4 regions of the Bacillus yunxiaonensis genome follow, and region 1 is predicted to be linked to each of the others. Evidence: riboswitches for the same ligand, from Rfam matches in the RefSeq annotation. Region 1 holds a riboswitch; each other region holds the start of a gene.

The links. A riboswitch is a leader RNA that binds a small molecule or an ion and turns the genes downstream of it on or off. The one in region 1 is predicted to bind S-adenosylmethionine.
Region 2: linked by a shared signal. The riboswitch ahead of WAX78_RS03620 (M20 family metallopeptidase) and the one ahead of mtnW (2,3-diketo-5-methylthiopentyl-1-phosphate enolase) in region 1 are both predicted to bind S-adenosylmethionine.
Region 3: linked by a shared signal. The riboswitch ahead of WAX78_RS03720 (hypothetical protein) and the one ahead of mtnW (2,3-diketo-5-methylthiopentyl-1-phosphate enolase) in region 1 are both predicted to bind S-adenosylmethionine.
Region 4: linked by a shared signal. The riboswitch ahead of WAX78_RS20720 (methionine ABC transporter ATP-binding protein) and the one ahead of mtnW (2,3-diketo-5-methylthiopentyl-1-phosphate enolase) in region 1 are both predicted to bind S-adenosylmethionine.

What each region holds. Positions count from the first base shown of each region.
Region 1 covers NZ_JBAWSV010000002.1:68,717-74,198, reverse strand. Annotated here, with positions in the region: gene WAX78_RS06345 (hypothetical protein) at 1-235, opposite strand, end outside; gene WAX78_RS06340 (1,2-dihydroxy-3-keto-5-methylthiopentene dioxygenase) at 479-991, opposite strand; gene WAX78_RS06335 (methylthioribulose 1-phosphate dehydratase) at 969-1,607, opposite strand; gene WAX78_RS06330 (2-hydroxy-3-keto-5-methylthiopentenyl-1-phosphate phosphatase) at 1,604-2,263, opposite strand; gene mtnW (2,3-diketo-5-methylthiopentyl-1-phosphate enolase) at 2,260-3,504, opposite strand; SAM riboswitch class I at 3,569-3,675, opposite strand; gene WAX78_RS06320 (pyridoxal phosphate-dependent aminotransferase) at 3,729-4,919, opposite strand; gene WAX78_RS06315 (carbon-nitrogen family hydrolase) at 5,023-5,482, shown strand, end outside.
Region 2 covers NZ_JBAWSV010000001.1:723,618-729,099, forward strand. Annotated here, with positions in the region: gene WAX78_RS03620 (M20 family metallopeptidase) at 185-1,378, opposite strand; SAM riboswitch class I at 1,472-1,576, opposite strand; gene WAX78_RS03625 (AAA domain-containing protein) at 1,652-3,934, opposite strand; gene WAX78_RS03630 (GNAT family N-acetyltransferase) at 4,107-4,568, shown strand; gene WAX78_RS25140 (IS3 family transposase) at 4,666-4,767, shown strand; gene WAX78_RS03635 (kinase) at 4,835-5,329, shown strand.
Region 3 covers NZ_JBAWSV010000001.1:742,820-748,301, forward strand. Annotated here, with positions in the region: gene WAX78_RS03700 (MFS transporter) at 1-44, shown strand, start outside; gene WAX78_RS03705 (serine hydrolase domain-containing protein) at 138-1,391, shown strand; gene WAX78_RS03710 (hypothetical protein) at 1,437-1,805, opposite strand; gene WAX78_RS03715 (NAD(P)H-dependent oxidoreductase) at 1,802-2,377, opposite strand; partial or broken gene WAX78_RS03720 (hypothetical protein) at 2,669-2,967, opposite strand; SAM riboswitch class I at 3,036-3,134, opposite strand; gene WAX78_RS03725 (hypothetical protein) at 3,281-3,472, shown strand; gene WAX78_RS03730 (VOC family protein) at 3,557-4,021, opposite strand; gene WAX78_RS03735 (ECF transporter S component) at 4,506-5,192, opposite strand; gene WAX78_RS03740 (ABC transporter ATP-binding protein) at 5,168-5,482, opposite strand, start outside.
Region 4 covers NZ_JBAWSV010000008.1:191,567-197,048, reverse strand. Annotated here, with positions in the region: gene pruA (L-glutamate gamma-semialdehyde dehydrogenase) at 1-408, shown strand, start outside; gene WAX78_RS20730 (PH domain-containing protein) at 454-870, opposite strand; gene WAX78_RS20725 (cysteine hydrolase family protein) at 1,266-1,829, opposite strand; SAM riboswitch class I at 2,025-2,131, shown strand; gene WAX78_RS20720 (methionine ABC transporter ATP-binding protein) at 2,250-3,269, shown strand; gene WAX78_RS20715 (methionine ABC transporter permease) at 3,259-3,924, shown strand; gene WAX78_RS20710 (MetQ/NlpA family ABC transporter substrate-binding protein) at 3,952-4,806, shown strand; gene WAX78_RS20705 (DUF3926 domain-containing protein) at 5,036-5,230, opposite strand; gene WAX78_RS20700 (ArsA family ATPase) at 5,223-5,482, opposite strand, start outside.

The DNA of each region.
Region 1 (5,482 bases):
GAATGACTTCACCCATTCTAGTTCGAGTAAATCGTTTTGTGCGAGAATGACGTAATATATATAGTGCAAACAGTGTACAAACAGGAATTGCACCATATAAACCAAAAAATAAAGCGCTTACAGAAGATGCGACAAAACCGATCATACCGACTTCTAATTCCTCCATAATAGCTCCCACAACAGCAGGTATAGACCCGCAAACGACACCGAAAAGAATGGCTAAAATTAACTCCATGTATTCCCTTCCTCCTTTTTACAATTTCACTTGTTTTTTCTATTATTTGTATTATAACACATTTTAAACAGAATATTCAGAAAAAATTCACAAAATGTTCATAAAATTGTAAAAAATTATTCAACAAAAAATGCAGGTTTATCTCCTGTATAGAGATAAACCTGCCCATAGGAGGATGTATATATGTAGAGTGAATAAAAGGAAGAAAAAGGGGAATCCATTCCTTTTATTCAACGTACTACCTTAGTAAATAGGAACCCAACCTTCAGTTGTCACAAAAATACGAATTGCGACAACTTGACGATCATCTTGAAGTGTAAAGTAATGTCTCGTGTTTTCAGGAACCGAAATTAAATCGCCTGGTTCAAGTTCAACATCAAAGAAACGACCATCTTTTCCTTGAATGGCAAAAATGCCATGTCCGCTAACAATAAAGCGAACTTCATCATCAGTATGATGGTGTTCTTGTTTAAAGTTTACTAATAATTCATCTAAATTCGGTGTTGCGTTAGAAAGTGAGATAACATCGCTTGCTTGATAGCCGCGGCGCTTAGAAACATCAGCGACCTCTTCTGCGAACACTGCTAAAATTTCTTTCTTACTTTCATCAGTTAATGCATAGTTTTCTTGTAAATGAGCAGGAAGTTTTATGATATCCCATTTCTCATACAAAACACCTTCATTTTGTAAAAATTGTTGTACTTCTATTTCTTTTTCAATACGAGTGTTAACTTCATGAATACGAATTTGCGCCATGTTGAACGCCTCCTTTAATTGATAAAAGTTTAATATGGAACTGGAATAGAAACTCATATGCTTCTAATCTTTTTTTTGTATCAAAGCTATCTTTTCCCCATACTGTAATACCGTGATTTCGGATTAAAACTGCTCCTGCATCTTCATAAATATGATTACGGAAATTCTCACCTAACGTTGGAATATGAGCGTAATTTTCAATGATTGGAATTCGAATAGAGGCTCCTTCTTCCCAAATGTTGAGAGCTTTAATAATTTCTTGATTGCAGAGTACAACTTCTTTGTCATATACGTTTGTAATGACATTGTTATCGGTTGTATGGACATGCAAGACGCATGCAGCGTTTGTATTGTTATAAATGTGAGTATGTAACAATGTTTCTGCAGAAGGGCGTAAATCTGTTTCTAAAACAGGATCCCCATTTTGATTGACTAACAGAAAGTCATCTGGCGTTGTTTTTGTTTTATCTCTTCCACTTGCTGTAATGAGAAAGGTAAGTGGATTGTCGCTCACTTTTATGGAAATATTTCCGCTTGTTGCTGGAAACCAATTTCGGTCGGTTAATTCTTTTTTCAGGTCACTTAGCTCTTGCCATTGACGAAATAACTGTTTCACTTTATCACCTCCAACAATTTCCCTACTTCGTTTTGGATATCATGAAATGTTTCAAAAGGTGTATAAGAAATGTGATGTTCTTTGCATTTTGTAATAAGAAAGTCACGAGCAAACACTTTATCAGCAAGTTTTGCGGCTTGTAAATCTGTAATAGAATCCCCAATTACAATTTTAAAATTATTCCGTGAACTTAAATTGCGAATAAGCGTTGATTTACAAAGACCACATTCATTTTCACAATGTTCATCACACAAATGTGGCCAATTTACTTGAATTGTTTCATTAGAAAAATCAGTTGTATTACAATAAATTTGCTTAAAATCAACAAGTCCTTCGAGAAGAGGATAAACAAAAAAGTCCATTCCTCCTGATATGATATAAAGTGAGATATTGTTATCTCGTAAAAACTGTACAAATTCTATAAAGCCAGTACGAATGACTGCGGTTTCTTTAATGAAAGCTGTAATCTCATTTTGTAGACTTGTAGGTAATAGAGAAAAAAGTTTTCCAACACCTTCTTGAATAGAAAGTTCTTGTGATAAAATTTGTTGTTTAATTGTTTCCGCTTCTGGCGGTGCAAACTTTTCCATAATGGCAACAATATTATCGTTATTTGTAATTGTGCCATCGAAATCGCAAAAAATTTGAATACTCATGCCTTCACCTCTCCAGAAGGATTGCCCCATAAACGCAAGGCGGCTTGTAAATTAGGATCATTAACCTCATGAAGAGGTATGTTTGTTAGCGTTGCATCGATAGCAGATCGAAATGCTTTTCCGCCTCCCTGTGCGCCAGATGGGTGTCCGTGAATACCGCCACCAGCATTAATGACACATTGCTGACCAAAATCACGAATAAGAAGCGGAACAAGTCCTGGGTGAATGCCAGCAGATGGAACAGGAAAACTTCGTTTAAATGGCTCATTTTCATCTGTAAGTGATTTTGCTAAAGAAAGTGCTTCTTCTTGTTTTAAAGCGACAGTTCCATAAGGTGATGGAAATAATGAAAAATCTGCGCCTGCATAGCGAAGGAGCTTGCCGAGTAATAAGGAAGATGAAAATCCATATAAATCAGATGCTATGTAAGTCCCGCTTACTGCTGGGTGTGCCATGATTGGAATAGAAATATCATCGTCCTCCGCTAAAGCTTGTAAAACATCAAGTCCATAAGCAAATGCATTGAAGAGTAATAGATCAGCTCCAGCTGCAACGGCTTGTTTCGCCTTCTCTTTTAAATCATAAGTGCGTCCTGAAAGATTAACAGCATATAACGTCTTATGACCATATGTTTCGTAAACGGACTGCAATACTTCTTTTCCAGCTCGGATCCGTTCAGACAGTGGTGTTAACGGATTATCAAATAAAATTTCGTCATCTTTTACAATGTCTACACCTCCGCTTGCTTGATCGCGAAGCTGTGTTTTCAAATAGCCGATATTTCGGCCAATCATTCCTTTGAAAATACTCATGAGAAGAGGGCGGTCGTGAACTTTCAATGTGTTTCGTATCCCATTAATACCAAATTTAGGACCTGGAAAAAGCTTTTTTATATCATCAGAAAATGTTAAATCAATTAATTTAATTTCTCCGTCTAGTGACAATTTTCCGAAAACAGTGGTGAAAATTGCTGGTAAGTCGGTACTGAAGTTAGCAGATGGATAATGAATTTTAATAAGGCCTCGCTTTACTTTTTTATCAAGGTATATATTTGTTTTTTCGTTGTTTTCTAATTCTTCCACGCTAATGACGGAGCCTTTATGTTGTTTTAATTGTTCTTGTAGTAAGTGAGGTAAGTGTGTCCACGAACCAACTGTTAAACCGAGAGCGATTTGCTCTGCTTTGTGAATTAAATTGTGAGAATCATCATGAATTAAGTATGTTGCTATTATTCCGCTCATTTTCATAACCTCCTAGTTGAATAAAAAAAACCTCTCAGCTAAGGAGAGGTTTTTTACAACCAGCTCCTTATCTGTCAGCGTAATGCTGCGAGAATTAGCACCGTGCCTACATAAAGTAGATCGGTTGCCGGGTTTCATCGGGCTCGTCCCTCCACCTGCTCTTGATAAGAAGTATTTGGAAATGCTTTAATTTTTTTTGATAACTGAATTTTGACAGAGAATTTTTATGTTGTCAATATTTTTTTGAAAATTTTTAATTGATCAATTCTATGAACTGCTTCTCGAAGGCGTTCTTCTGTATGTAATAAACCAACGCGAATATAACCTTCTCCGTGTTCACCAAATCCGATACCTGGTGCGACGGCAACGTGTGCTTGCGTTAATAGTACATCAGCAAATTGCTCTGACGTATATCCATCTGGAACAGGAAGCCATGCGAAAAAAGATCCTTTTGGTGCAACAACATTCCAGCCGATAGAACGACAAGCGGCAATTAAAGCATTTCTTCGAGATTCATAGCGTTCTACTAGTTCATCTACGCAAGTTTGCGGACTTAATAAAGCTTCGCAAGCAGCTTCTTGCACGGCACCAAAAATACTGACGTACATATGATCTTGTAATAAGTTGATCGTTTCGATGACACTTTCATTCCCAACGGCAAATGCAATGCGCCATCCTGCCATATTATATGTTTTTGATAACGTATAAATTTCAATGCCAACATCTTTTGCTCCATCCACTTGTAAGAAACTAATTGGTTTTTTGGTATCAAAACCGATAGCACCATATGCGAAATCATGACAAACTAAAATGTCATGTTTGTTTGCATATGATACAGTTTCCTCAAAGAATTCTGTTGTTGCAACAGCTCCGGTTGGATTATTTGGATAGTTTAAAAACATTAATTTTGCTTGTTCAGCAGTTTGTTTATCAATCTTTGTATAATCAGGTAAAAATCGATTTTCTGCTAATAATGGCATTGTTGAAAACTTTGTTTTCGCTAAGGCAACACCTGATAAATAATCTGGATAACCAGGATCAGGAACGAGAATTGTATCGCCTGGATTTGTAAAACAAAGCGGTAGCTCAACTAATCCGGCTTTCCCGCCAAATAAAACAGCTACTTCGGTTTTGGGATTTAACTGTACACCGTATTCACGCTCATAAAACGTAGCGACAGCTTCTTTTAAGCTTTCATGTCCGCGAAATGGCGGATATTTATGATGAATTGGCTGTTCTGCTGCACGCTGTAGTGCCGTTACGATATGCGTTGGTGTTGGCTGATCTGGATTTCCTTGTCCTAAGTTAATAACATCATGCCCAGCTTGCACGGCTTTGTTGACTTTTGTGACAAGCGTAGCAAAAAATTGTGTTGGTAGTGATGTTAATACCTCAGAAGGTTGAAAATGTTTCATACTTTCCACCTCTTTTGAAAATTGTTGCAATTATAGTGACAAATGATATAATCTTTTCAACTTTTTGTAAAGGAAAAAAATAAAAGGGAGTAGGGAGAAATCTATGAAAATTGCTTGTATTCAAATGGATATCACTTTTGGTGATGTAGAGAAAAATATAGAACACGCTGAGAAAAAAATAAACGAAGCAATGAAGGAAAAGCCAGATGTTATTGTATTACCAGAGCTATGGACAACAGGTTATGACTTAGATCGGCTTGCTGAAATTGCTGATCCAGATGGGGAATACACGAAACAACTATTATCGAAGTGGAGTAAGCAAAATTGTGTAAATATTGTTGGAGGATCGATTGCTAAGCAAACAGAGAAAGGTGTTACAAATACAATGTATATTAGTAATCGAAGCGGAGAAATTGTGGCTGAGTATAGTAAAGTTCATTTGTTTCAACTGATGGATGAGCATAAATATTTAATTGCTGGAAATGAAACTGGGCATTTTCTATTAGAGGATATACCGTGCGCAGGAACAATTTGCTATGATATTCGTTTTCCAGAATGGATAC
Region 2 (5,482 bases), on a different contig from region 1:
GGGTTTTTTTTCATCCCCCACTTATGGAAAGCTCTCATCAATCGGGCTTTTACGGGCAGTTAACCCCCACCTATCGCTTCTCTCTAAATTTTGAGATGGGGGGCTTACTGCCCGTTAATGAGAAATAAATGTAAAACTGTAATCTGTTACTTCTTCATAACTAATTTTTTCATACAAATTTTTTCTATTTCCCATTCTTAAACTCTTGTTTAATGTTTTCTAACAATGTTTCTTCTGTAATTAAACGGAAAGCAGTTAGCGCTAACGCTTTTGCTCCAATGATTAATGCGTCATCTCCTCTTGCAGAGCGTGCTGCTTCTCGAAATGCATCTGTATGTGCAACTAAATCATCACGTCCAATTTTAATGTAAGGATGAATTGTCGGAATTACTTGGCTAACATTTCCGGCATCTGTAGAACCAATGCCGACACGTTCATCGCGGTGAACGTCTTCTCCCAATCCTTCTAGTTCTTCGGCAATTATCGCATTAAAAGCTTGATTAATTACTAAATTATCAATCTCATTTTGAAATTGTTCAATCTTTACTGTTGTACCAGCCGCAAGAGCGGCCCCCTGTGCAATATTACGTATCTTTTCTGTAATTTCGGTGCATCGTTTTCTCGTTTTTGCTCGAATAAAGAAACGAGCTGATGCATAATCCGGGATAATATTGGGCGCTTTTCCTCCATCTGTAATAATCCCATGAATACGCACGTCTGCAGGTAATTGTTGACGAAGTGCATTAATACTATTAAACAATTGAATAACTGCATCTAATGCATTAATTCCTGCTTCTGGAGATGCAGCAGCATGAGCTGGTTTACCGTAAAAATGAAAATCTAGTGGATCTAATGCAAGGGATGGACTAGTTGTTGCTGTTTTCCCGCTTGGATGAATCATAAGTGCTGCATCAATATCTTTAAACAAGCCTGCTTTTACATAACTTCCTTTTGCACTTCCGTTCGGTCCTCCTTCTTCTGCCGGTGTACCAAACACAACAACTTCTCCGCCAATTTCTTCAATCACCTCTGATAAAGCAATTGCCGCAGCTGTACTAATTGTTCCAATTAAATTATGTCCACAGGCATGACCTAAACCTGGAAGTGCATCATATTCTGCTAAAAAAGCAATTGTAGGTCCTTTCTTTCCAGAACTTTTTCTTGCAATAAAACCCGTTTCATGGCCAGCGATATGATGTTGAAGTTGAAAACCAGCACTTCCTAGCAATAAACTAAGCGTTTTTGATGCAAAAAACTCCTGATTCCCTATCTCTGGATTATCATGAATAGCATGACTCGTTTTCACATAAATCTCTTTTTGTTCCTCGATACTTTGTACAATTTTATTCCGATGTGTAGTAATTTGTAAAACTCCCATTTTGCATTCCCCTTTCAATATGTTAAATAAAAAAACCTCTTTCTAATAGATAGAAAGAGGCCTTAAAGTATACACAATAAATCTATGCCATCTTTCTTATCTTTCAAGCCTTGCACTTGCTGGAATTGGCACAGTATTCATAATGAATCCGCTGCCGAGGCTTCAAAGGGCCAGTCCCTCCACCTCTCATGATAAGAAATTACAAGTATTCGTATTTGAATTTGTTAAATTATTTTCATTCTAATTTTATTACATTTAAAAGTCAAGAAAATTCTATATTTTTATATCTAAAAATCCTTTTAATACTCCAATTGTTTGCGGAGCTTGTAGTCTCGCTACAATATATGGAAACTCCGGACTGCCATCAAATATCATATGAGCTGTTAATGGAGCACCTACCCACATTATTTCATCATCAATGATAACAAATGGCATCACTTTGTTTTGGCGACGTGCTTGTACGTTTTTTATTGGAATTGCACCTTCTGTATATATAATAACAGATGCTTCTGCACGTACTAACGCTTGCCAAATCCTCTTATCCATACGGCTTGAATTCGGGATGGACACAATAATTTTCTTTTTTGCTGAAATAATATCTTTTAATAATACTTTCGTTTCTTCAGCGCTTGTTTGTACAAACCATCGCAATCTCTTTGTAATTTTCCGCTCTAGAAACGTTCTTGATGTTGTACGATCATATACATTTCCTTGCCTTTGTAGGTGCTGTGTTAAATGAGATAAGGCTTGTTTTCGCGAAAGGTTTTGCTTCATATATTGACAATCTGATAACTGAATAAACTTCCCTCTTGCTCTTGTTACTGCAACATTAACAAGTCGATGGTTTTTTTGATCAAAAAACAGCACACCTGGGCGTTCTTGCGGATAACTATCAACTGTATCAAATAAAATCATATCACGTTCAGATCCTTGAAATTTATGAACGGTCGCTGCTAGTACAGGTGTATTTTTGAACTTTGTTTTTTGAAGAAATTCACGGATACATGTTGATAAAAAACGGGCCTGAGCACGATATGGTGTAACGATACCAATTGACGGTATTCCATCCATCAAGCCAATTAACATAAGTTGCATCGCTATTAGACCTGAAAAAATATTATAACGTGAGCTAGAGACAACATCTTTTAATGAATAAGCTCCGATATTACTTGTATCTAGTAAAACTGCTGCCTCCCTCATGAAAGGCTGTAAGTTTGCAATATCGTTACGGGATGTGACTGATGAATGGTCGAACACTTCATTTTTATAAATAAATTCATTTGTAAAACTTGAAATATGCGGATGCATACGGCGCTGCTCTTGCAACATGTATAAATTCGGGTGCTTTTTATGATCGTTTACAGATTCTACTATACCCGCATGATAAAACACATCTTCTTTTAACCATTTGTTCACAAGTTCATGATTTGATAAAGCAATCGGTGGTAATTGTAGAAAGTCGCCGCAAACGACAATTCGCTTTCCTAAAGAGGCTGCCAATGCTATTTGCGGAACATATGCCATACTCACTTCATCCACGACTACAAGGTCAAACGTTCTTTCGTAAACAAGCGAATCGATTGCACATTTCGATAATGTTGCCCCAATGACTTTTGCATTTTCAATATACTCTTTTTCAACTTCTTTCACTTTTGCTTTTTGCTTTCGAAGTTCTCCTTCTATTTCCTGCATTCTTTTCTTTTCAGAAGAAGTCGCTTTGTAAGAAAGGATTTTTTGTCTTAATTCTTGTCTTAATTCTTCTAAATACAGCCGTTCTTCTTCCCATTCTGCATTTGTCGATTCAACTAATCGCGTGGTAAGTAACGTTTCATGATCGCGAATTTGTTCATTTTGACTAAAACCATAGCGAATAACGTCTCCTGGTACCCATTTTTCTTTTTTCTCAATTTGCTTTGTTACTTCGCTCATTAATACATCAACTGCTGCATTACTATGAGCTAATACAAGAACAGATTTTCCACTTTGATAATGAGCTGCAATAATTCGTGATAAATTGTATGATTTTCCTGTTCCTGGCGGTCCCCAAATGTACGTTGTTGCATTATAAAAAGCACGGTATGCAAGTTCATTTTTCGCTTTTTTCATTTTCATAATATGCTTTGGTGTACTATCACCTTGTAATAACCGTTTCACGCGCTGACGTCTTTGTTTATCTTTTCTCACTTCTTTTAAACGCTCTTGCAATTGCTCTAACAGTTGCCACGGTTCACTATATAACGCTGCTTCATTTATATGGTGCTGCATGTAACAATTAAGTTTCACTTCAATCTCTAGTCCTTGAACAGATAGCACTTCCCCTGTTGCTTCGTCACCGTCAAATTCAATCCGAATTGGTGTTCCATCCGGTAAACTTACTTCAGAAATAAGCTGGAATATATATACACTACTTTCATAGTCTGTATATAGAAAACGTCCATTTATAATTGATAGTTTACTTCCACCAACCGTTTTCCAATGTTTAATTTCATATGCTAACGCTTGATGCCACTCTTTCATCGTCTCTGTTAATGAAGGAGTTTGCGTAGGTGTAATCATATCTATGTCTCCTTCCTCTACCTTAAAAAACATACTTTCTCACTATACCACAAATCATAGCTTATCCCTATTGCTGTTTCATTAGCAGCTTTATCTCATACCTTTAAATAAGATATAATAAAAAGAACTACTAGAAATCCTCAAAATCTATCTTAATAAAAAAGGTGATATTATGAGAATTAGTGAAACAAATAATTATGAAATAATTTCAAAACTAAATGAACCTGTACAAAACTTACATGCATCATTATATCCTGAACATTTTCACCCTTATCGCTACGATGCTGTAAAAGATTTTTTTCAAAATATGATTGATAGTCCTAGTTTTATTTTTTTACTGTTAGAAGAGTCTAATCAAACTGTCGGATATGCATGGTTAGAGATTAAAAGTTATCCAGGCAATGCTTTCAAAAAAATATATACATCTATATACATACATCAAATTAGTGTCCTAGAAACATATAGAAATAAAGGCTATGGCACACAATTACTAGATTACATTTACAAAATTGCAAAAAATAAAAACATAAGCATGATAGAACTTGATTATTGGCTGGCTAATACTACGGCTAAACAATTTTACGCAAAAAATGGATTTGATCTATATCGTGAATTCGTTTATAAAAAAATATAATATCATGATTTTTCATATCCTCTGTATCTAGAACTAATATTACATAATACTTTTATTCCAATATCTCTAATTAAAATCCAGAATCTTCACTATTATCATTAAATATGAATACATACGAAAGCAAAAGACTTATCGAAGTTTTAAAGAACTAAAACAAGCTGTAGACGAGTATATTCACTACTATAATCTGAACGGATAAAACCAAAATTGAATGGGTGTAGTCCTGTTGAATATCGTCTGATGAAAGTTGCATAGGAGATGAGAATTTGAAATCGACATTAATTATTCTTCGAGGAAACTCTGCAAGCGGTAAGACAACAATTGCGAAGGAACTACAAGAATATTTCGGTCAAGGGACGCTTCTGGTTTCTCAAGATGTGGTTCGCAGAGAAATGTTGAAAGTTCATGACACAATAGGCAATCTATCTCATGATTTAATTCGACAAATTACTGAATATGGAAATGGGAAATGTGGATTTGTCATTTTAGAAGGAATACTAAGCAATCGAAAGTATGGCGATATGTTGAGAGAATTAGTGGATTATTTTGATGGTAACGCATATGCATATTATTTCGATTTATCACTCGAAGAAACAATTAGACGACATAATTCTAGGGATAAAAGAAATGAATTTGGAGAAGATTTATTGCGCCAATGGTATACTCCACATGATATCATTGAGGTTAAAAGAGAAAGAATCTTTACAGATGATATGACGCAAAAAGAAATATTCAACATAATTCTTAACGACGTCAAATAATGAAAATCGGAGTGGAAATCTCCACTCCGAAAAAAGTCTAACTTTTGGAGGCAGTATAACTTGCTCCTTTTTTATTATTTACTAAGTGTATAATGAACCGCTAAATGGTACAGTTATTATTTTGTATCTCCAAACCAAAACCATTACATAATT
Region 3 (5,482 bases), on a different contig from region 1:
AAAAGTTCAAAAAGCAAACAACACAAACAAAATTATCTGCTTAATGATATAAGAGAGAGTAAACTTCTATGTTTACTCTCCTTTTTTTGCTCATCAAGATACTTATACCTTATAATGAATGCATAAGGAGGCTTGTTATGAGATTTAAAAAATACCCTCTAATTTTAATCGTTTTGATTTTTTTATTTATATTAACTGGTATGAGCTTTACGTTATTTAAACAAAATAAAGGGGTTCCCTCAGAACAAACAGTAACGAAAAAAAACTGGTTACAAGACCCATATCTTCGTTGGTCTTATTCACATATGCGAGAATTTGCTTCCACAAAAGTTGTCGCTAAAAATCCAAATTATGTATCTTCCCTTCCAGATAACCTGGAAAATTTAGATGATTTACATATCACAGGTGAAAATAATGATAATACGACTGTTCTTCAATTATTAGAAAAATACAAAACAGATGCTTTCATTGTCCTGCACGATGATAAGGTTGTATATGAACGATATTTTCATGGATATAAAGAAAATGAACCACATGGTATGGCTTCATTATCAAAAGTATTTACAGGGCTTCTCATTAGCACACTCATTGAAGAAGGAAAGTTGCAACCCAATATAACTGCAGAAACTTACGTAAAAAAATTACAAGGAACACCATTTGGAAAGGCGACAATTCAACAACTACTAGATATGCAAGTTTCTGTAAATTATCCAACCCACGGCTTTAAACAAGCTGGATTATCTAATCAAGATGCACAATTATATTTAGCGAGTAATCTTCTTCCTCGCGGTAAAAACTATGATGGGCCTTTAAAAATTTATGACATGTTGCTAGAAGCAAACGAAACTGCTGCTCCTGGAGAAAATTTTTCATATGATAATGGTTCCGCCGAAACACTTGGATGGGTGATTCGTACTGTAACAGGAAAATCCCTTGCAGACATGGTAAGTGAACATTTTTGGTCACAAATTGGAGCAGAAGAGGATGCTTATTATGTTGTTGATGAAACAGGAGTGGAACAAGCCAGCGCAGGATTAAATGCAACCGCCCGAGATATGGCAAGGTTCGGAAAAATGATTGCGGACAATGGTGTATATGACGGAAAGCAAATTATTTCTTCTTCTATCATTGATGAAATTAAGAATATTAAAAAAGACGAACTTCCAGTTGGTGATGGTGAAGCATATTCATACCATAATCAATGGTGGATTCCCCATAACGAACATGGTGCATTCGAGGTACATGGGAGTTATGGGCAACGTTTATATATTGATCCAACTGCGCATATGGTTATCGTTCACTTTTCATCAAATGCTAATCATAATGGAGAAATACAATCCACATATGGAGATATGTATTTACAAATCGCTAAGTATTTACAAAAACACTAAAATTAGACCGAAATTCTCAAAGTTTTTGTTACAAAAAGAGTTGTCTTACGGCAGCTCTTTCTCTATGATCATCATTACATTTTTCCATTGTTCTTCTGAAAAGCATAAAGGTTTTAACTGAAATACCATTGAGCACAAATCTTCTATATAACGAACGTTTTCTTGTAAAAATTCCCACCTAAGCAACTTAGGTATATACAAATCTGCAACCTGTTTATTTTGTTCTACTAAAATGTCTACTTCTCTCTCACAAATACCCATTATAAGATATTCTTCCCGCACTTCTTGTTTAACTTTAGAAAATTGCTTGCTATTCTCTTTTATCCCTAATAAACAAGAAAGATAAGAATAAAACAAGTCATCTTCTCTTTCACATACACTCATAATTTTATAAATCTGTTCCTTATTTTTCATAATTTTGCCGCCTTCTCATATATCTTTTGCAGCCATTTTTCTCTTTTTTCTTGTTTACTACTTTTCACAGATTGAAATACAGAACGCTTTATGTTATGTATCCTACAAAAGGACAATATTCCTTTCTTCATCACAATCCATTCAGCTGATCGGTACAAAAGAGCAGCGTACCATAAAGGAGAATCTAATGTATGAATCACCCATGCTTGTTTTCCTGTAAGTAATCCTTTAGGCATTCTCTCTTCATATTTGTAAGCAAAACCTGAAACAAATACTCGGTCAATAAACCCCTTTAATATCGCAGGCATACTCCACCACCAAACTGGATAAATAAAAATGAAGTAATCTGCCTCTGCAACTAATTCCCTATATTTTCTTGTTTCTTCCTCATGCACTAAATCTCTTCTCTTTTTTGTCTCGTTAAAGGTTAGAACCGGATTAAATTGTTCCTTATACAAATCAAGAACGGTTACAGAGTGACTTGTTTTTTGTAATCCTTGTTCTACATGTTTCAAAATAGCAGCATTGAAGCTTGATGGGTTTGGATGCGTGTATACAATCAATATATTCATTGTAAATAACACCTTTCCTTTAATTCCCTTTTGACTTTTCGTGGGCCCACATGCTATTCTAATACATGTCAAAGGGCAAGCCCCTTCGACAAAAGCAACGACACCTATTCGGCGATGGTGTCTTTTTTATTTGTTAGCCGAGAACGCCCATCTTTCGGGGCACATTTAATTTTTGAACACTACACACTCAGCACCATTTCCTTGTAAAAAGACTGCATAGTACAGTCTTTTTATCTACATACCTCGAAAATAAGTGAATTTTCAAATAAATTATAACATAAAAAAGAGAGATCAACTCCCTCTTTTCTCTTTTGCTATGTAGCAAATCCCCTTATCATTATATATTTGTGCGGCCCTGCTAAAGTAATTTTTCCATCCAGTTTTAGTTCATCGAGTAACCGCAATAAATAAAATTGTTGAAGCATCTTTTTTGCAAATTTCCCTTTATGTTCAGAAGCAATATACTCTTGAATATCCAATAACGTAATCGGCTCTTCTTGTTCTTCCATATATTCGTAAATTGCACTGCGCAACGTAATATATTTCTCAAGTGTCACAGTTATGTCCACTCCTTTCTTCTCGTTGTCCATCTTTCATTATCGGTTTTTTTGCAATAAAAAAACCTCTTCGATAAGAAGAAGCGGAACATGTCTCTTCCTTCTTATCTTCCAGAACAAAACTGTTCTGCTGGAATTAGCACCTGCATTGCGGTTGCTGGGTTTCATCGGGCCAGTCCCTCCACCTCTCTGGATAAGAAAATATTCACTTTATCTCTTACTATAATGCATATAACCAAAAAAGTCAATTCCTATAAGAATAATCAGGATTTATTTTTTAGAAAACTATTATATTTTGTTTCGTTTTGCTCATACTACAAATGTATAGACCAAAGGAGGTGCAATCATGCAAAAAAATGCACGTGGTCATGTTCAAGATTCTTGCCAGGCTTTACATGAAGCAAAAAACTGTTTACAAAACGCCTTGCAAACAGTCGAGAAATCAGATAATCGTCAACGCATTGAACAATCTTTACAAGCTGTCCAACATGCGTTGCAACAGTGTGATAGTACGGCAGATATTTTATCTCAAGAATGAAAAATTCCCAAAAATAAAAAGTAAGCACGTATGAATCGTGCTTACTTTTTATTTATTAACTTAATATCAACTCTTATTTTGTTTTTAAACGTTTCTATTAGGAACTTCTTTTTCCCATTCACTTAAAAATGGTACATATCCAAGTTCATTGGGTTCATCAGATAATAAAGAAATAAACTCCAGCTTATTTCCATCATAATCGAGAAAGTAAACACTCGCTGCCGGCATCCAGCTTTGGACAATGGGTTCTTGATTCCCTTTTCCTTGGCTTCCAATCACTTCTATCCCTCTCTCTTCCAGCCATATTTTGGACTGTTTTAAGAAATTCAATTCTACCTCGAAAGCGAAATGATTGAGCTGAATATAAGCATCTGTTGGCACTTCCCATAATCCCAGCATTTGTCGTCTATCTTCTCCTATCCAAAAAAAGGCTACTTTCCTTTCAGGTGATTTTCTCGCTAGCTTTAATCCAAGTTTATTTTGGTAAAAATCAATTGCTCTCTCTAAATCCCTTACATGTAAATGTGTTTCGTATATACTCTTTATCATGTTTTACATCCCTTCTTCGTACTAATGCAATAAATTTCAACTACTGGCAATGGGCGTGTTCCCCATACATTAATTAGTTACAGCGATTATGCCAGGCCAACAGTTATCACTCATCTCTCCCCTTGTTTTCACTCAATTTTACGATAGGGAATTTATATACAAAAGGGGGAAATCTGAAATATCACTCTCTTTATCACTACCAGTATATAGATATATCATTATTACAACATCCATCTGTTGTATCATCTTTCTATTTATGAGTGCAGTACCATAGTATGAGAAACAAAGTATGAATTGGATTCTAATTCCTAAATAGTTAATTAAAAATGCACTTACTTATACATAAAAAAGACACCCCTTACATCATGTAAGAAGTGTCTCAAAAAGCGAACGAATATGTAAGTCGCGATCCTACTGTATATATTTATGTCTTATAAGAAAAACTTATTCCCTATTTACTTGGGAAAACGTGCGTTGCATTTCCTCATTCTAATATACCGTACTTCTTCTTAAAACGTGCCAATATTTTAATCCAAGATGTGCTAAACACCCAAAGAAAAAATACATTGGAAAGTGCATGTGCAAGATCAAAATAAAAACTTGTAATATACGCCTTTATAAAAGTATCCCATGTTAGTTCTTTCAAAAAACCAATAAGAAACCATAAATTCATAACCCAGTTAAAAGCAAATCCTGCAATAAATCCAAAGAGAACTCTTCCCCATAATGTTTTCATCATCCACGTATGACGCAGCAGTCCTGCTGAAAAACCCATCATACCCCAGCAAAACATTTGCCACGGAGTCCAAGGCCCTTGCCCTAGGAATATATTAGAAACTAACGCAGCTGTTGCACCGATAAGAAAACCCGTCTCACTACCAAAAACAATCGCTGATACAATAATAACAAACGAAGTTGGTTGTACACTTGGAATGAAAGAAAATGGTACACGACTAATCGCAGCAATTGCCGCTAGGACAGCTACAAGTACAATTTCACGCGAAACAAAAGCTTTTTTCTCAAAACGCACGTAAAATGGCAACATAATCACAATTAAAAAGAAAAGACTGCACCATATATAATATTGATCCGTCACAAAAGACGTAAATAAAAGTGTAATAATCAACACTAAAAAAACGACTACAACTATACCAGCATATCTTTTGGACACGCCTCAAACACATCCTCCCATGTTAAAGCATACGGCAGTTGTTTACGAATAAAACGATTAACAGATGTTGTATAAAAAAAGTTCTCACTAAAAAAGCGGGCCGGTGTGTCTTCCATAATAATTTTCCCATCAAATAACATGATACAGTTATCCACATATTTTGCTGCAAACTCAATATCATGCGTCGCCATAACAATCGTCGTTCCTTCTTTTTGTAATTGCTGAAACAACTCGCCAAGCTGTTCTTTCTTGCCTGGATCTAATCCCTTTGTCGGTTCATCTAATAATAA
Region 4 (5,482 bases), on a different contig from region 1:
GAAGGTAAACTTGTAGCAGGTGGCGAAGGTGATGATTCTCAAGGTTGGTTCATCAAGCCAACAATCATCGCTGACGTTGCAGAAGATGCTCGTCTTATGAAAGAAGAAATCTTCGGACCAGTTGTAGCATTCTGCAAAGCAAAAGATTTTGATCATGCACTTGCAATTGCGAACAATACTGAATACGGTTTAACAGGAGCTGTTGTTTCTAATAACCGTGAACATATTGAAAAAGCACGTGAAGACTTCCACGTTGGTAACTTATACTTCAACCGTGGATGTACTGGTGCAATCGTAGGTTACCAACCATTCGGTGGCTTTAACATGTCTGGTACAGATTCTAAAGCTGGTGGACCTGACTATATAGCATTACACATGCAAGGAAAAACTACTTCTGAAACTCTATAAGAAGTATAAGAAAGGCCTTCTCAACCGAGAAGGCCTTTTTGTGTATTAAATAGAATGATCTTGAAGAAGTGGACATTTTTCTTGTACTTTTTCTATAAATAAATCGGGGTCTTTTGGTAATGATATGAGCGCTATATCATAATTGCTATAAGTAATTTCTAATCGCTTAAACGTCCAGGCGGGAGCAGAAAGTAAGTTGTATGTATATCTGATGTTAGTTATTTCGTGAAGTGGAATCATAATTTTGACAAAGCCAAATACAGCAACGAGACGTGTATTCGTAATCTCGTGATAAGAATGAAATAATGCCCATAGAAGCATAAGTATAATAGGTAAAATGATAATACCTATTATAATAGAGCCTACATCAGCCTTTTCATTAAAAAAGAGAATAAAAGGTATTGGGCATAATGCAATAATGAGTAAGGCAAGTAGTGGATTTCGTTGAATTGGAAATCTCATTCGTTGCACCTCCTTCTTTATCATTTTACCTTATTTTGGTTTTTTTGATTAATTTAAATAAAAAACACACAAAATGACAAGAAAATTTGACCCATTCGTCATATTTCCTTGTATAAATTTTATAAATTTCCTGTATAATACAATTTGAAGGAAAATCTATGATTAGACAAGAAGACACCGCTTTCAGTTTGCTCGCTGAAGGCGGTGTTTCTTTTTTTATACCTTAATAAGAATATAGAATTATAGGAAATGAAAATGTACTAGAATACAAATTTGTCCCGCTATTCGCGGGCCCCCCGCCTTCGCTTTTCTACAGAAGCTAGGTGGGGGATAAAGAAAACCCCCACTGATGGAAGAGTAAGAGAAGTGAAACGATACAAAGAAAATCCCTTTGGTTAAGACCAAAGGGATTTTTCATGTTGTAAAAACTCTTCTGTGCTAATTACCTTAGCATACACTTCATTTAAAGAAGCTAGAATTGTATTGTGAATGTATACAGCTGGAATAGAAACATTTTTAAAGATTAAGTCTTTCGTTGCACATGCATCATGTATCACTGTACATGTAAAGCCAAAATCAAAGGCAGCTCGTACTGTAGCATCAATGCACATATGAGTCATCATGCCGCATATAACAACTTGTTCGATCTGTAAATCTTGTAATTCTTGGAATAGAGAAGTTTCTCGAAAACTATTTGGATAATGTTTCAATATGACTGTTTCTTGCAGCAAAGGACGAACATTCTCATGAATGTGTATACCTTCTGTATTTGGAAGAAAAAATGTTGCATTTTCGCGAGTGGAAACATGCTGGATATGAAAAATAGGCTGATTTGTTTCACGGAAATGTTGAAGTATGCGTTTTGCATATTCACTTGCTTCGCTAGCATTTCGCAGTTCCATCTTTCCGTTTGGAAAATAATCGTTTTGGATATCAACGAGTAAAAGAGCAGTTTTCATTTCAGTTACAGCCTCCAGTTTTGATTTTGTATTCGTTTAATTATTCCATTATTTTAGAGAGTTTTCCTTTTAGAAAAATGTGAGATAAAGAAATTTACATTAAATTAAAACTGAAAAGTTTAATTTTTTAGTTGACTCTTACTTTTCAGAGTTTTATAATGAAAATTAATTAAATGACAACTAAATCGATATGAATTCTTATCCAGAGAGGTGGAGGGACTGGCCCTATGATACCTCAGCAACGGATTCTTTTGAATACCGTGCTAATTCCAGCAAGCTCTTTGGAGCTTGGAAGATAAGAAGATGTGAGCGTAGCATATTCAAGTGCCCTTCTTCTTATGAAATTGGATAAGAAGAAGGGCATTTTTTATTTGCCTCAAGAATGACTTGGAGTTGTTACAGCAAATAGGAGGGAATAGGATGATTTCATTCGACAGAGTGAGTAAAGTTTATGAGTCGAGCGGTCAATCTGTACATGCGGTGGAAGATGTATCCTTAACGATTGAGCAAGGGGAAATTTTCGGTATTATCGGTTTTAGTGGTGCCGGGAAAAGTACACTTTTACGTTTAGTCAATATGTTAGAGCGTCCAACATCAGGTATTGTGTCTATTGATGGGAAAGATATTACATCGTTATCGACAAAAGAGTTACGACGGTTGCGTCAAAGGATTGGGATGATCTTTCAAAGCTTTAATTTGTTCCATTCACGAACAGTATATGGAAATATTGCTTATCCACTCAAATTAGCGAAGTTACCAAAGAATGAAATTAAAAGGCGAGTAACAGAATTATTACAATTTGTCGGATTAGAAGATAAGGCGAATTATTATCCAGAGCAATTATCTGGAGGGCAGAAACAGCGCGTTGGCATCGCAAGAGCACTTGCTACATACCCAGATGTACTAATTTGTGATGAAGCTACATCGGCATTGGACCCAGAAACAACGTCAGAAATTTTAAATCTATTAAAAAAGGTAAATAAAGAATATAAGGTTACAATTCTTCTTATTACGCATGAGATGCATGTTGTAAAAGAAATTTGTCACCGGGTTGCTGTTATGGAAAAGGGAAAGGTGATTGAAGAAGGCACGATTTTTGATGTATTTACAAGACCGAAAACAAAAACGACACAAAACTTCGTAAGGTCTGTTATTAATGATCACTTACCAGAGAGTGTAATCGCTAAAATTCAAAATGGAGGACTCATTTACCGTATAACATTTACAGGTGAAGCAACAGGACAGCCGTTATTGTCCTATATTGCTAAGCATTATCACGTGGATGTAAATGTACTCTATGGAAATATTATTGAATTACAAGGTATTTTATTTGGGAATCTTCTTGTTGAACTACAAGGAGAGGCAAAAGAAATTCAAAAGGCAATTCAGCATCTACGCTTGCAAGTTCAATTGAAGGAGGTCGAAAGTCGTGCAAGTTGATTGGAGTACATTTTGGCCGCGGATTGTAGATGCGACTGGGGATACGGTATTAATGGTTATTGCTACCCTTATATTCGCTACAATTCTTGGTATACCTCTAGGTTTACTTTTATATGTAACAAGAAAAGGTAATTTTTTAGAAAATAAACTGGTCTTTTCTATCCTTAATATTGTTATTAATACGATTCGTCCTATTCCGTTCATTATCTTTTTAGTAGCTCTTAGTCCTGTGACGCGTGCTGTTATTGGAACAACGATTGGAACAGCTGCTGCCATTTTTCCAATGACAGTTGTTGCTTCTATTGGAATTGCCAGAATGGTAGAAACGAACCTTGTTTCTGTTCCGAAGGGAGTTATTGAGGCAGCCCAAGCAATGGGAGCTTCTCCGTTAAGAATTGTTTTTGAAATTCTCGTTCCAGAAGCTTTAGCACCATTAATTTTAGGGGTTACGTTTATGACAGTTGCACTAATTGAATTTTCAGCAGTAGCCGGTCTAGTTGGCGGCGGCGGTCTAGGAGATTTATCAATGACATACGGATATCAACGTTTTGATACATCCGTTATGTTTGTAACAGTTGTATTATTAATCATTCTTGTACAAATTGCGCAAAACTTAGGGAATTATTTTGCGAAGAGATTTTTACGTAGATCATAAATCAGAAAAAGAAAAGAGGAAAATGAAATGAAAAAAATATTAGCATTTGCACTTTCAGCCCTTGTGAGTGTATCGGTATTGAGTGGTTGTGGGAAAGATTCAAAAGAAGCAGCCGCGAAGGAAAAAGTGGTTCGTATTGGTGTAACTGGATCAGACGGGGAATCATGGAATATCCTCAAAAAGAAAGCTGAAAAAGAAGGAATTAAAATTAAGCTAGTCGAGTTCTCTGATTATACTACACCAAATAAAGCGTTAGCCGATGGAGATATTGAACTAAATGCCTTTCAACATATTGCATTTCTAGAGCAGTTTAAAAAAGAACATAAACTAGATATTACAGCAATTGGTACAACGCAAATTGCCCCAATGGGATTATTCTCAGAAAAGTATAAGAAACCAAGCGACATTCCAAATGGTGCAGAAATTGCAATTCCGAATGATCCAACAAACCAAGCTCGCGCGTTAAAACTTCTCGATGCAGCTGGATTATTAAAATTGAAAAAAGATTTTGGTTTATTTGGTGATCCAAGTGGTATTGTTGAAAATCAAAAAAAATTAAAAATCACACCGGTTGTAGCGCAGCAAACACCGCGCGTATTAAAAGACGTAGCAGCATCTGTTATTAACAATGGCGTAGCAGGACAAGCAAAACTTGATCCAGTGAAAGATGCTATTTTCTTAGAAGATCCAAAGAATGATAGTGCAAAACCATACTTAAACATTTTTGCTGCTCGTACGAAAGACAAAGATAACGCAACATACAAAAGGATTATTGAATTGTATCACTCTAAAGAAGTAGAAGAAGCACTAAAGAAAGAAACAAATGGTGGATCTATTTCTGTGAATCTTCCATTGAAAGAGATTGAGAAGATTGTGAAATAATATTGGGTTTAATTAATTATCAGATGAGCCCCCTCTGCTGATAAGTAGTTCAACATATAGCACCTAACAGACAATACCCTAATTTTGTACCCTCTAATTCTGTGAAATATAGAATCTCATATTTGTTAGGTATAGCAAGTAGAAGAGGCCAAGATTTTTCTTGGTCTCTTCTTATATAGTTATCCCGCATTAACGCGCAGTAAAATCCTCCACTGATGGAAGTTTCACTTTATTCAATTGTCACACGTTTTAAAGAGGTTTCCGCAGGGTGTTTCTGTTCTTGTATATAGGAAGTTAGCTCTTCATGAAACATGTTCAGCACCTCGTTTGCTCGCTGCTGAAGCGGGGCAGGTAATTCGTTTATCACATACGCTCCAATCTCAATTTTCGTCCGAATTATTTTCCGCAATAAATCTTCACGCATGAACAACACCTCCAAATCGAATGTTGAGTACATCACCTTCAAATTTTGCTCCTTGGATGGACAAATGCGTTAATGTTTTTGGTAAGGTAATGTTTCGTTTGACGGAACCAGCGCGAATAATAAGTTCGTCACCTTTTTGATTTAAAGAGAGTTCACTTTTATCAGAGAACGGAATCGAAAGAACAAAAATATATTCGTCCCCGTTCTTTGTTACATATTGCGTCCGTCCGTTGAATTTCACTGCAGTTGGAT